Regions from separate parts of the Vibrio algivorus genome, predicted to be linked through region 2. Evidence: predicted binding sites of a transcription regulator. Region 2 holds the regulator's gene; each other region holds the start of a gene.
The links. The regulator MetJ, encoded in region 2, represses methionine synthesis genes. The targets are predictions, from matches to a motif close to TTAGACNTNTANANGTCTAA.

Region 1 (3,288 bases), on a different contig from region 2:
GTTTAACATTTTTACATAGCTTGCCAAAACGGCGAATTTCATCAAACTGCGGAGTGACGCCGCGCTTTAGCGCACTTTCCCAATACGACAGTTCAGAATCAACCAGTTCCATTAACTTTTTAGGACAACCAATACAGTTACCTTCAGTACCGCAAACAAAGGTATCTTCTTCATATAAAGGAAAAGTTGTTTTTGCTTCATCAATGATGATTTGCATGGCTTCTGTACGAGTCGGCTTTTTGTTCATATACAGTTCCTCTTGGTTAGTTCTTTTATAATAAAATTTTAAACTTTAAAAATAAATTGAACTTTGGAGGTAGATTGAACTTTAAAGGTCACTTGCGTATAAACCATTATGCTTTTCCTTTTCGTCATGTATTCTCGTTAGATCTTCTATCTGTAATGTGCCTGATGACATGGAGTGTTCAATGAAAAAGATCATAGATTATCTTAAGCTCGCAGTATTGATATTTGGTGTGCTAATTGGGGTGCAAATTCCCGGTTTTGTTAGTCAATATGGACAAAACTTAGATGCTAGAGTGGCTGAGTCCTCTCAAGGTTTATCTCAGTTTCAAGATGATGCTGATCAATATTTTAACGGTAGCTTAGAGCAACTACTTAAACATTACGCTCGTAACCAAGATCCAGTGATTGTAGCGGGTGGAAAAAGCATTAAAACTCTCGTTGCCAGAAACCAAATGCTCACCCAAGCACAAAGTAATTTTCATCAATCACGCTATAGCCCTTATTTACAGGTTTTCGTCAGCCCTATTTCCGAGATCCGCCAAGATGTTTGGAATCATTATGAGTACAAAGTGATTCTCAATGCTGAAGCGATCAGTATTGGTGCGATTTTTGGGTTAATGGTTTTAGCACTATCTGAATTGGTATTATTTATTTTATCGTTGCTTCTAAAAAGTCTGCTTGGTAAACCGTATAAAGCAAATAGGAAAATGAGATGATCATAGAACAAGGCACTATTGACGACATTCTCTTTATCAATCAGCAGATTCCAGAATTTGATGGCCGTACGACCAAAGACAAACTTGAGTCTCGCTTAGCCGATAAACCTCACCTTATTCTGATTGCCAAATTAAAAGGTGAGTTGGTTGGTTACAAGGTCGGGTATCAACTAAGTTCGGATGAATTTTATAGCTGGTTAGGAGGCGTTATTCCAGACTACCGCAATCAAGGCATCGCCACTGCATTGCGTCAATATCAAGAACAATGGGTGCAGCAATCTGGCTATAACGCGATAGCTGTTAAATCGATGAACCGTTATCCGAATATGCTGCATTTATTAATATCTAGTGGCTATCAAATCATTGGGTATGAAACTGGAAATAATGAAGGTGAAGGTAAGATCGTTTTTCATAAAGTACTTGGATGAGGCGCGTTCTTAAATAATTCACCGTGATATAACCATTCGTTATACCTAGCATACTTTTAATCATTATGTTTCCGGCTTCGGTTGAGGTAGTCTGTTTATAGATGTCTATACGGCTATTTTTATTTAAAGGGATATTTATGACAATTAAGAAAACTATTACCAAGCTTGCACTACTTTTTCCTTTAGCATTAGGACTAACCGCTTGCGGACAAGAAGAAAAAACGGAAGTCATTAGAGTAGGTGCCACGGTTGGCCCTCACGCTCAAGTTGTTGAAGCGGTTGCAGAAGAGGCAGCTAAGCAAGGGTTAAAAGTGGAAGTAGTGACCTTTTCTGATTACATCACACCGGATGCGGCGTTGGTCGATGGCAGTATTGATTTAAACAGTTATCAGCATCAACCTTTTTTAAATAACTTTAATGATAACAATAAGAAAGCAAACTTAGTTTCTATTGGTCGTTCAATTTTGATGCGCATGGGCGTGTATTCCGATAAGTATCAAAATTTGTCTGATTTACCGCAAAAAGCGACCATTACTATTCCAAATGATCCAACCAACAGTGGTCGAGCTTTGTTGCTTTTAGCTGAGGCAGATCTTATCACCTTAAAACCAGGTTTAGGCTCGAAAGCGACCGTTTACGATATTATTGAAAACCCTAAGCAGCTCGAATTTATCGAAATGGATGCCGCGCAATTGCCTAGAACCCTGTCGGATGCGGATGCTTCTGTGATTACCATGAATTATGTGATGTCATCTGGTTTAGATCCGAAAGAGCAAGGTATCTACTTTGAAGCAAAAGATGCTGAATTAGCAGTAATGGTTATTGCTTCTCGTGCAGCAGATAAGGATAACACCACATATAAGAAGTTTGTGGAAATTTATCAATCACAACCGATTCGTGATTTTATCCAAACTACCTTTAAAGGCACGATTGAGCCTGCGTTTTAATCGAGTATTTAATTTAGAATAAAACAAAAACGAGCACTTCAAATGGAGCGCTCGTTTTTTAGTTTATTCATACACTACAAGTTCAATATTTACGATAAAATAAAGTCATGATTAGCCATGAATAGACGGCATTGAATTAGAGATGAATATAGAACACCTAAAGCTGCTTGTTCGTTTAGCGTCAAGCCAGAGTATTAGCAAGGCAGGGCATGAACTAGGTTTATCACCGGCAGTGGCTAGTTCGTATATTAATAAACTCGAGGAAGGCTTAGGCGTTCGCTTAGTTCATAGAACCACTCGTAAAGTTTCTTTAACTGAAGAAGGATTAGCTTTTCTTCCTTATGCTGAAGAAGTGCTTGCCTCCGTTGAAGCCGCACGTGGAGCAGTGGGTGCTGGAAATAATAACCCGACTGGTACCTTGCGTGTGACTGCTCCTGCCTCATTTGGTCGTATACACTTGATTCCTGCTTTGAAAGGGTTCATGTCTAAATACCCTGATATTACGGTAGATTTTCGCTTTTCAGATTCGATCATAGATATGGTAGAGGGAGGATTTGATGTCGCGATACGGGTGGCAGAATTAAAAGATTCTACATTGATCGCCAGAAAGTTAGCTCAAGACCGACGCATAGTTGTCGCTTCTCCTGAGTATTTACAAGAGTTTGGAACCCCAAAAAAACCACAAGATCTCGCTAATCATAATTGTATTAATTTGATGGGCATGGATAACTGGCCGTTTAAAACAGACAGTGGGCTGTTCAACGTACATACTTCAGGCCGGCTTAGAACCGATAATGGCGATGCAATGCGTGATGCCACGATAAATGGCCTTGGAATATCGATTAACTCATTATGGAGCGTATATCAGCAGATAGAATCTGGCGATTTAGTCGAAATTTTACAAGATTATCCATTGGATATGGACGCGAATATCTGGGCTGTTTACCCAAG
Region 2 (3,288 bases):
GTTAAGTTTTGATCCTTTAAAATCATTCTCCCCCCCTACGAAATAGAATAATTAGGAAACGTTCACTATGTCTGATGATCAGCAACAAAATGATTTTCGCCAAAAAGCATTGGATTACCACGCCCAACCTACCGCAGGTAAAATTGCCATTGCTTTAACTAAACCAGCCGATACGGCGGAAGATCTGGCTTTGGCTTATAGTCCAGGCGTTGCTGAACCGGTACGTGAAATCGCACTTAATCCTGATAATGCTTATAAATATACCGCCAAAGGCAATACGGTTGCGGTTATTTCAAATGGTACGGCTATTTTAGGTCTAGGCAATTTAGGCCCATTGGCATCAAAACCTGTTATGGAAGGTAAAGCCCTTTTATTTAAGCGTTTTGCTGGCTTAGATTCGATTGATATTCAAGTGAAGCACCGCACTATCGATGAATTTGTCGATACGGTTGCTAATATCGCTGATACTTTTGGTGGTATTAACCTAGAAGATATTAAAGCGCCAGATTGTTTTGAAATTGAGCGCCAGTTAATTGAGCGTTGTGATGTACCCGTTTTCCATGACGATCAACACGGTACGGCGATTGTTACCGCAGCAGGTATGCTAAATGCAATTGAGCTACAGGGCAAAAAATTGTCTGAGTGTAAAATTGTTTGTCTAGGCGCTGGAGCTGCAGCGGTTGCGTGTATGGAGCTATTGATCAAATGTGGCGCATTACGTGAAAAAATCTACATGTTAGATCGTAAAGGCGTTATTCATACTCGTCGTGATGATTTGAATGAATATAAGCAATTGTTCGCTAACAACACAGACATGCGTACTTTGGAAGATGTGATTGCAGGGGCTGACTTATTCTTAGGTGTTTCTGGTCCAAATTTACTCCCACCGGAAGCGCTAGCATTAATGGCTGATAAGCCTGTGGTATTTGCTTGTTCAAACCCAGACCCTGAAATTAAACCTGAATTGGCGGCAAAAGTTCGTAATGATTTAATCATGGGGACAGGTCGTAGTGACTACCCGAACCAAGTGAATAATGTTATTTGTTTCCCATTCATTTTCCGTGGTGCGTTAGATGTACGCGCGAGTGAAATTAATACCGAAATGAAATTAGCAGCAGTGGAAGCGATTCGTCAGTTAGCTAAACAAGAAGTACCAGCTGAAGTTCTAAAAGCAGCTGGTGTTGAGTCACTATCATTTGGCCCAGACTACATTATTCCAAAACCAATGGATCCACGTTTGCTTTCTGAAGTAGCAGGCGCAGTGGCTCGTGCAGCAGTAGAATCTGGTGTTGCTCGCATTGAATTGCCGGAAGAGTATAAGCGATAACGGAACTCGAATTTCGTTTCTCGTGATCCGAAAAAGCCAGAACGTTTTGATTCGTTCTGGCTTTTTATTGTGAGTAACTAAAACGTTATAGTGATTAATTAAAATGAGAAAGAATATTCGAGAAACGAGCCACGAGTATCCGAGACACGTTTTTAATCATCAAAATTCTCAAACTCAATACCCATTTCGGTCATTAAGCGTTTTACTTCTGTCGGAATATCATCTGGGCGATCTTTACGCAAATCTTCATCGGTTGGTAAAGGTTGGCCAGTATAAGCATGTAAGAATGCTTCACACAGTAGTTCACTGTTGGTCGCATGGCGCAAGTTGTTGACTTGGCGGCGTGTGCGTTCATCGGTTAATACTTTAAGAACTTTTAATGGGATAGAAACCGTGATTTTTTTAACTTGTTCACTTTTCTTTCCATGCTCTGCATATGGGCTAATGTACTCACCGTTCCAATCTGCCATCACGCACCTTCGTTGTTTAATATCTGTAATTTTAGTGGCTAAGTGCTAATTCTAGGAGCATTTACTGCCGAAAGTAAAGACATTTAGATGGCCAGAAGTCTTGACGTCCTATGTTGTGAGGGATAAAGTACCGTTATATATTGTTTCACACATGCCACTGTAAGTGGATTTGTATACTTAACCTCAGGTTTGGATGGCTTTAGTTATCCAAATTTGAGGTTACTTAGGTATATGCTCCTTACTACTTTAAAGTAGTAAATAGTTTCAGTTTTTTAAATTGAGTTTGTGCCAATAGCGCTTTGGAAAGATTTTAGTATATACCCAAGTGACTTCAAGATGCAGAATTCAGAGCTATCATCCAAGTCTTTAAACAAGAAAGATTCGTGTAGGAATGTAAGCACCTTTCAAATGAATCTGACGCAGTGTAAAGGCTTGGATGAAGCTCCCGAAGGGCAAGTTAAAACAAGCTTTATGCGGCGTTAAATTAAATAGAGATAGAATCATGATCATATTCAATTTGCCTTGCCTAAAACTTGTTTTAATCTTGCTGAAACTCGCATCTTGAAGTTACTTGGGTATAGTGGATCGAGTGTCTGTGTATATTGATTGCGATTGCAAGAGAAAAGGAATACGCCAATGAGTTCAAGAAAGCCAGCAACTGTCGCCGTTCGTACCGGTATTGAATCGGATAGCCAATATCATGCGGTGGTTCCACCTATTTATCTATCGACCAATTATGGCTTTCCGGCTTTTGGTGAAGTACCTAAGTATGACTATACTCGTTCGGGAAACCCTAATCGTGGTTTGCTTGAGCAAGCTTTATCTGAGCTTGAAGAAGGCGCTGGTGCAGTGATCACCAACTGTGGCACATCTGCACTGAATTTATGGGTTTCCGCCTTTATTGGCCCAGATGATTTGATTATCGCACCTCATGACTGTTATGGCGGTACTTACCGTTTATTTAATACTCGAGCACAAAAAGGCGACTTTAAAGTTCAGTTTGTTGACCAATCAAACCAAGCGGAATTTGATGCCGCCATCGCTAAAAAGCCAAAATTGATTTTATTAGAAACACCATCAAACCCATTGGTGCGTGTGGTTGATATTGCCAAATCTTGTGCAAAAGCTAAGCAAGTAGGCGCATTAGTGGCGGTTGATAACACCTTCTTGACACCGGTATATCAAAAACCATTAACCTTGGGTGCAGATTTTGTTATTCACTCCACGACTAAGTACATCAATGGACATTCCGATGTCATCGGTGGGGTGATTATTTCTAAAGATCCTGAGCATGTAGAAACACTTTCATGGTGGGGCAATTGCATTGGTGCAACCGGTACACCGTTTGATAGCTACATGACATTACGTGGTTTAAGAACCTTAGCGGCGCGTATGCGAGTACATGAAGAAAGTGCACAACACTTATTAGCTTACTTACAAGAGCAACCATTAGTGGGCACTATTTATCACCCGAGCTTACCCGATCACCCT
Region 3 (3,288 bases), on a different contig from region 2:
ATAATCAGTAAGCCTTGGGAATAAAAATTAGCCTGAATGTAAACATTTGTGCTAAAATTCCTTGCTAATTTTTATATAATGGGGGCATTGAGCCTCCATTCTTTTTTATTTTTAAGTGTGCTGGAGGGCTTCTCAATGGCTGTAGCTGCCAATAAACGTTCTGTGATGACTCTATTTTCAAGTGCTTCAGATATGTATAGCCATCAGGTTCGTATTGTTCTAGCCGAAAAAGGGGTTAGTGTTGAAGTTGAGTTAGTTGAAGAAGATAACTTACCAACTGAACTTATTGAACTTAACCCATATAAGTCAGTTCCGACTCTAGTCGATCGTGAGCTTGCACTTTATAACTCAAATATCATCATGGAATACCTTGATGAACGTTTCCCTCATCCACCTTTGATGCCTGTTTATCCTGTTGCTCGTGGTAATAGCCGTTTGATGATGTACCGTATTGAGCGTAACTGGTATTCACAAGCAGAGAAAATTGTTTCAGGTACACCTGAAGAAGCGGAAGCGGCTCGTACTAAACTACGTAATGACTTGTTAACTTTGGCTCCTGTTTTTGCTGAATATGAGCACTTCATGAGCGAAGAGTTTAGCCTAATCGACTGCTACTTAGCACCATTACTATGGCGTCTACCGACATTTGGTATTGAGCTATCTGGCCCTGGTTCAAAAGAGCTAAAAATCTACATGAGCCGCGTGTTTGAGCGTGATTCATTCTTAGCTTCATTAACAGAAGCTGAACGAGAAATGCGCTTGGTTCGTTAATCATGGATATGGACAAAATGACACCAAGACGCCCTTATTTAGTGCGCGCATTTTATGAATGGTTAGTGGATAATGAACTGACTCCACACTTAGTGGTGGAAGCGACATTACCTGGTGTACGTGTACCAATAGAGTTTGTGCAAGACGGACAGATTATTTTGAACGTTGCGCCACGAGCGGTTGGTAACTTAGAAATCAGTAATGATGCCATTATGTTCAATGCTCGCTTTAGCGGTCGTCCACATTCCGTCATTGTTCCTATGTATGCAGTACAGGCTATCTATGCACGTGAAAACGGCGCTGGAACTATGTTTGAACCAGAAGATGCTTACACTGCTGAGATGGAAGCTGGCATCGAAGAAGAGCCAGTATCGTCACTATCAAGTGTTACTAGCTCAAGTGATGAAGATCCTAAAGCATCAACTACTGATGAACCTGAAGCTTCGGCTAAACCTAAAGGTCGCCCGAGTTTAACTATCGTTAAGTAGTGATAACTATACCCAAGTAACTTGGGTATAAGTCATTTCGTTTTCAAAAGCAGTGCATTTAATGCGCTGCTTTTTTTTGAGCTAAACTTAATGTGGAATAAACAGAAGTAAGCAATGGACTCTCCTTATATTCCTGCTCGACATTCCTTTTTGTCTTGATATACTCGTGGGTGTTTAGACGTCTAGATTGCTTATGGAGAGAGTGCAATGCCAATCAAGATTCCCGATCAACTTCCTGCTTCTGATATCTTACGTCAGGAAAGAATCTTTATTATGTCGGAGACACGTGCGACTACGCAGATGATCCGTCCACTTAAAGTATTGATCTTAAATTTGATGCCGAAAAAAATTGAGACGGAAACTCAGTTTTTACGCTTACTTTCAAACAGTCCGCTGCAAGTTGATATTGAGTTGCTGCGTATTGATGACCGCCCAAGTAAAAATACGCCAACCGAACACCTGAATAATTTTTATCGCCAATTTGATGTAGTGAAAAATAGAAATTTTGATGGCTTGATTATTACGGGGGCGCCATTAGGGCTAGTGCAATTTGAAGATGTAGCTTACTGGGAGCATTTGCAGACAATAATGTCGTGGGCTAAAGACCATGTGACTTCTACATTATATGTTTGTTGGGCAGCTCAGGCTGGCTTAAAGCTTTTGTATAACTTACCTAAACGTACTCGTAAAGAGAAGCTGTCAGGTGTATATCATCATGATGTGGTTAGTGAGTTTCATCCGGTAGTCAGAGGCTTTGATGATAGCTTCTTAGCACCTCATTCTCGCTATGCCGATTTCACTTCAGAATATTTATCTGAACATACTGATTTAGATATCTTAGCGACTTCTGATGATGCTGGTGTTTATCTTGCGAGTAGTAAAGATAAGCGGCATGTATTTGTCACAGGACATCCTGAATATGATGCTCATACTTTACATAATGAATATGTGCGAGATTTAGCTGAAGGAATGGATCCTGCTGTCCCAGTGAACTATTACCCAAATGACAACCCAGACAATCCACCGATTGCCAGTTGGCGAAGCCATGGTCATTTATTGTTTTCTAACTGGTTAAATTACTGTGTCTACCAGCAAACACCTTACGATCTTGACCATTTCTCGATAGATAACTTCACCAAAGATGATTGATAAATAAAGTTTTAGAACCCAAAAAAGCAGCATAACTATTTTGGAAGATTCCTTAAAGTTATGCTGCTTTTTTGTGAGGCGATATAGTGAATGGGCTAATTATTAGCTTGGTTTATTTTCCTGATCTTTCGAATCCACTTCCATTTGAGCACGTAGCTGATCTGCTTCTTCCATTTGTTTTTGTACCACTTTCGCTTTATTGATCATAGGAGTAATGGTTGAACCTTGAATTAGGATCGAGAAGACTACTACCGCGTAGGTCATCACCATTATGATCTCTTTAATATCAATATTGGCAGAGGTTATAAAGTATTTACCGTGTGGAATCGATAGCGCCATTGCTAGTGCCAAACCACCACGTAAGCCACCCCAAGTTAGGATTTTCACTGACCATTTGTTGTAGGTTCTAAAACGTTTAAAACCGATAAATGGAATCCAAACACTTAGGAAACGAGACAGTAGAACCAGTGGTACTGCAATCGCCATCATAATCCAATCTTCAGAGTGGAATTCGAACAACAATAGAGACATACCGATAAGTAGGAACAGAATACCGTTAAGGAATTCATCAATTAGTTCCCAGAAGTGATCCATGTGCTCGGTACTTTCTTTAGAAAAACCAACATAACGTGTCCAGTTACCAATCATGATACTGGAAACGACCATTGCTAGTGGTCCCGATACTTCAAGTGTTTCAGCAAAAGCGTAGCCGGCGGTTGGAATACAGATCATCAAGAGTAATTCCATTGAGTGATCATTGGTTGAGCTAATTAGGTAGTGGAACAATAGACCTAGAACAAAGCCGTAAGCGATGCCGCCAACTGCTTCTTGTAAGAATAATGTCAGCACGCCACCAGGAGTAGGGGCTTGGCCACTAAAT

Region 1: the regulator MetJ is predicted to act here: its motif matches at 1,488-1,507, upstream of QQJ93_RS02610 (MetQ/NlpA family ABC transporter substrate-binding protein).
Region 3: the regulator MetJ is predicted to act here: its motif matches at 1,434-1,453, upstream of metA (homoserine O-acetyltransferase MetA).

The regions. Positions count from the first base shown of each region.
Region 1 is NZ_BSPV01000003.1:200,497-203,784, forward strand. It holds gene QQJ93_RS02595 (hypothetical protein) at 1-247, opposite strand, end outside; gene QQJ93_RS02600 (DUF2937 family protein) at 429-962, shown strand; gene QQJ93_RS02605 (GNAT family N-acetyltransferase) at 959-1,390, shown strand; gene QQJ93_RS02610 (MetQ/NlpA family ABC transporter substrate-binding protein) at 1,528-2,337, shown strand; gene QQJ93_RS02615 (LysR family transcriptional regulator) at 2,480-3,288, shown strand, end outside.
Region 2 is NZ_BSPV01000005.1:88,063-91,350, forward strand. It holds gene QQJ93_RS08700 (malic enzyme-like NAD(P)-binding protein) at 68-1,327, shown strand; gene metJ (met regulon transcriptional regulator MetJ) at 1,480-1,797, opposite strand; gene QQJ93_RS08710 (O-succinylhomoserine (thiol)-lyase) at 2,434-3,288, shown strand, end outside.
Region 3 is NZ_BSPV01000006.1:330,738-334,025, reverse strand. It holds gene sspA (stringent starvation protein SspA) at 136-771, shown strand; gene sspB (ClpXP protease specificity-enhancing factor) at 774-1,259, shown strand; gene metA (homoserine O-acetyltransferase MetA) at 1,467-2,408, shown strand; gene QQJ93_RS10560 (cation:proton antiporter) at 2,511-3,288, opposite strand, start outside.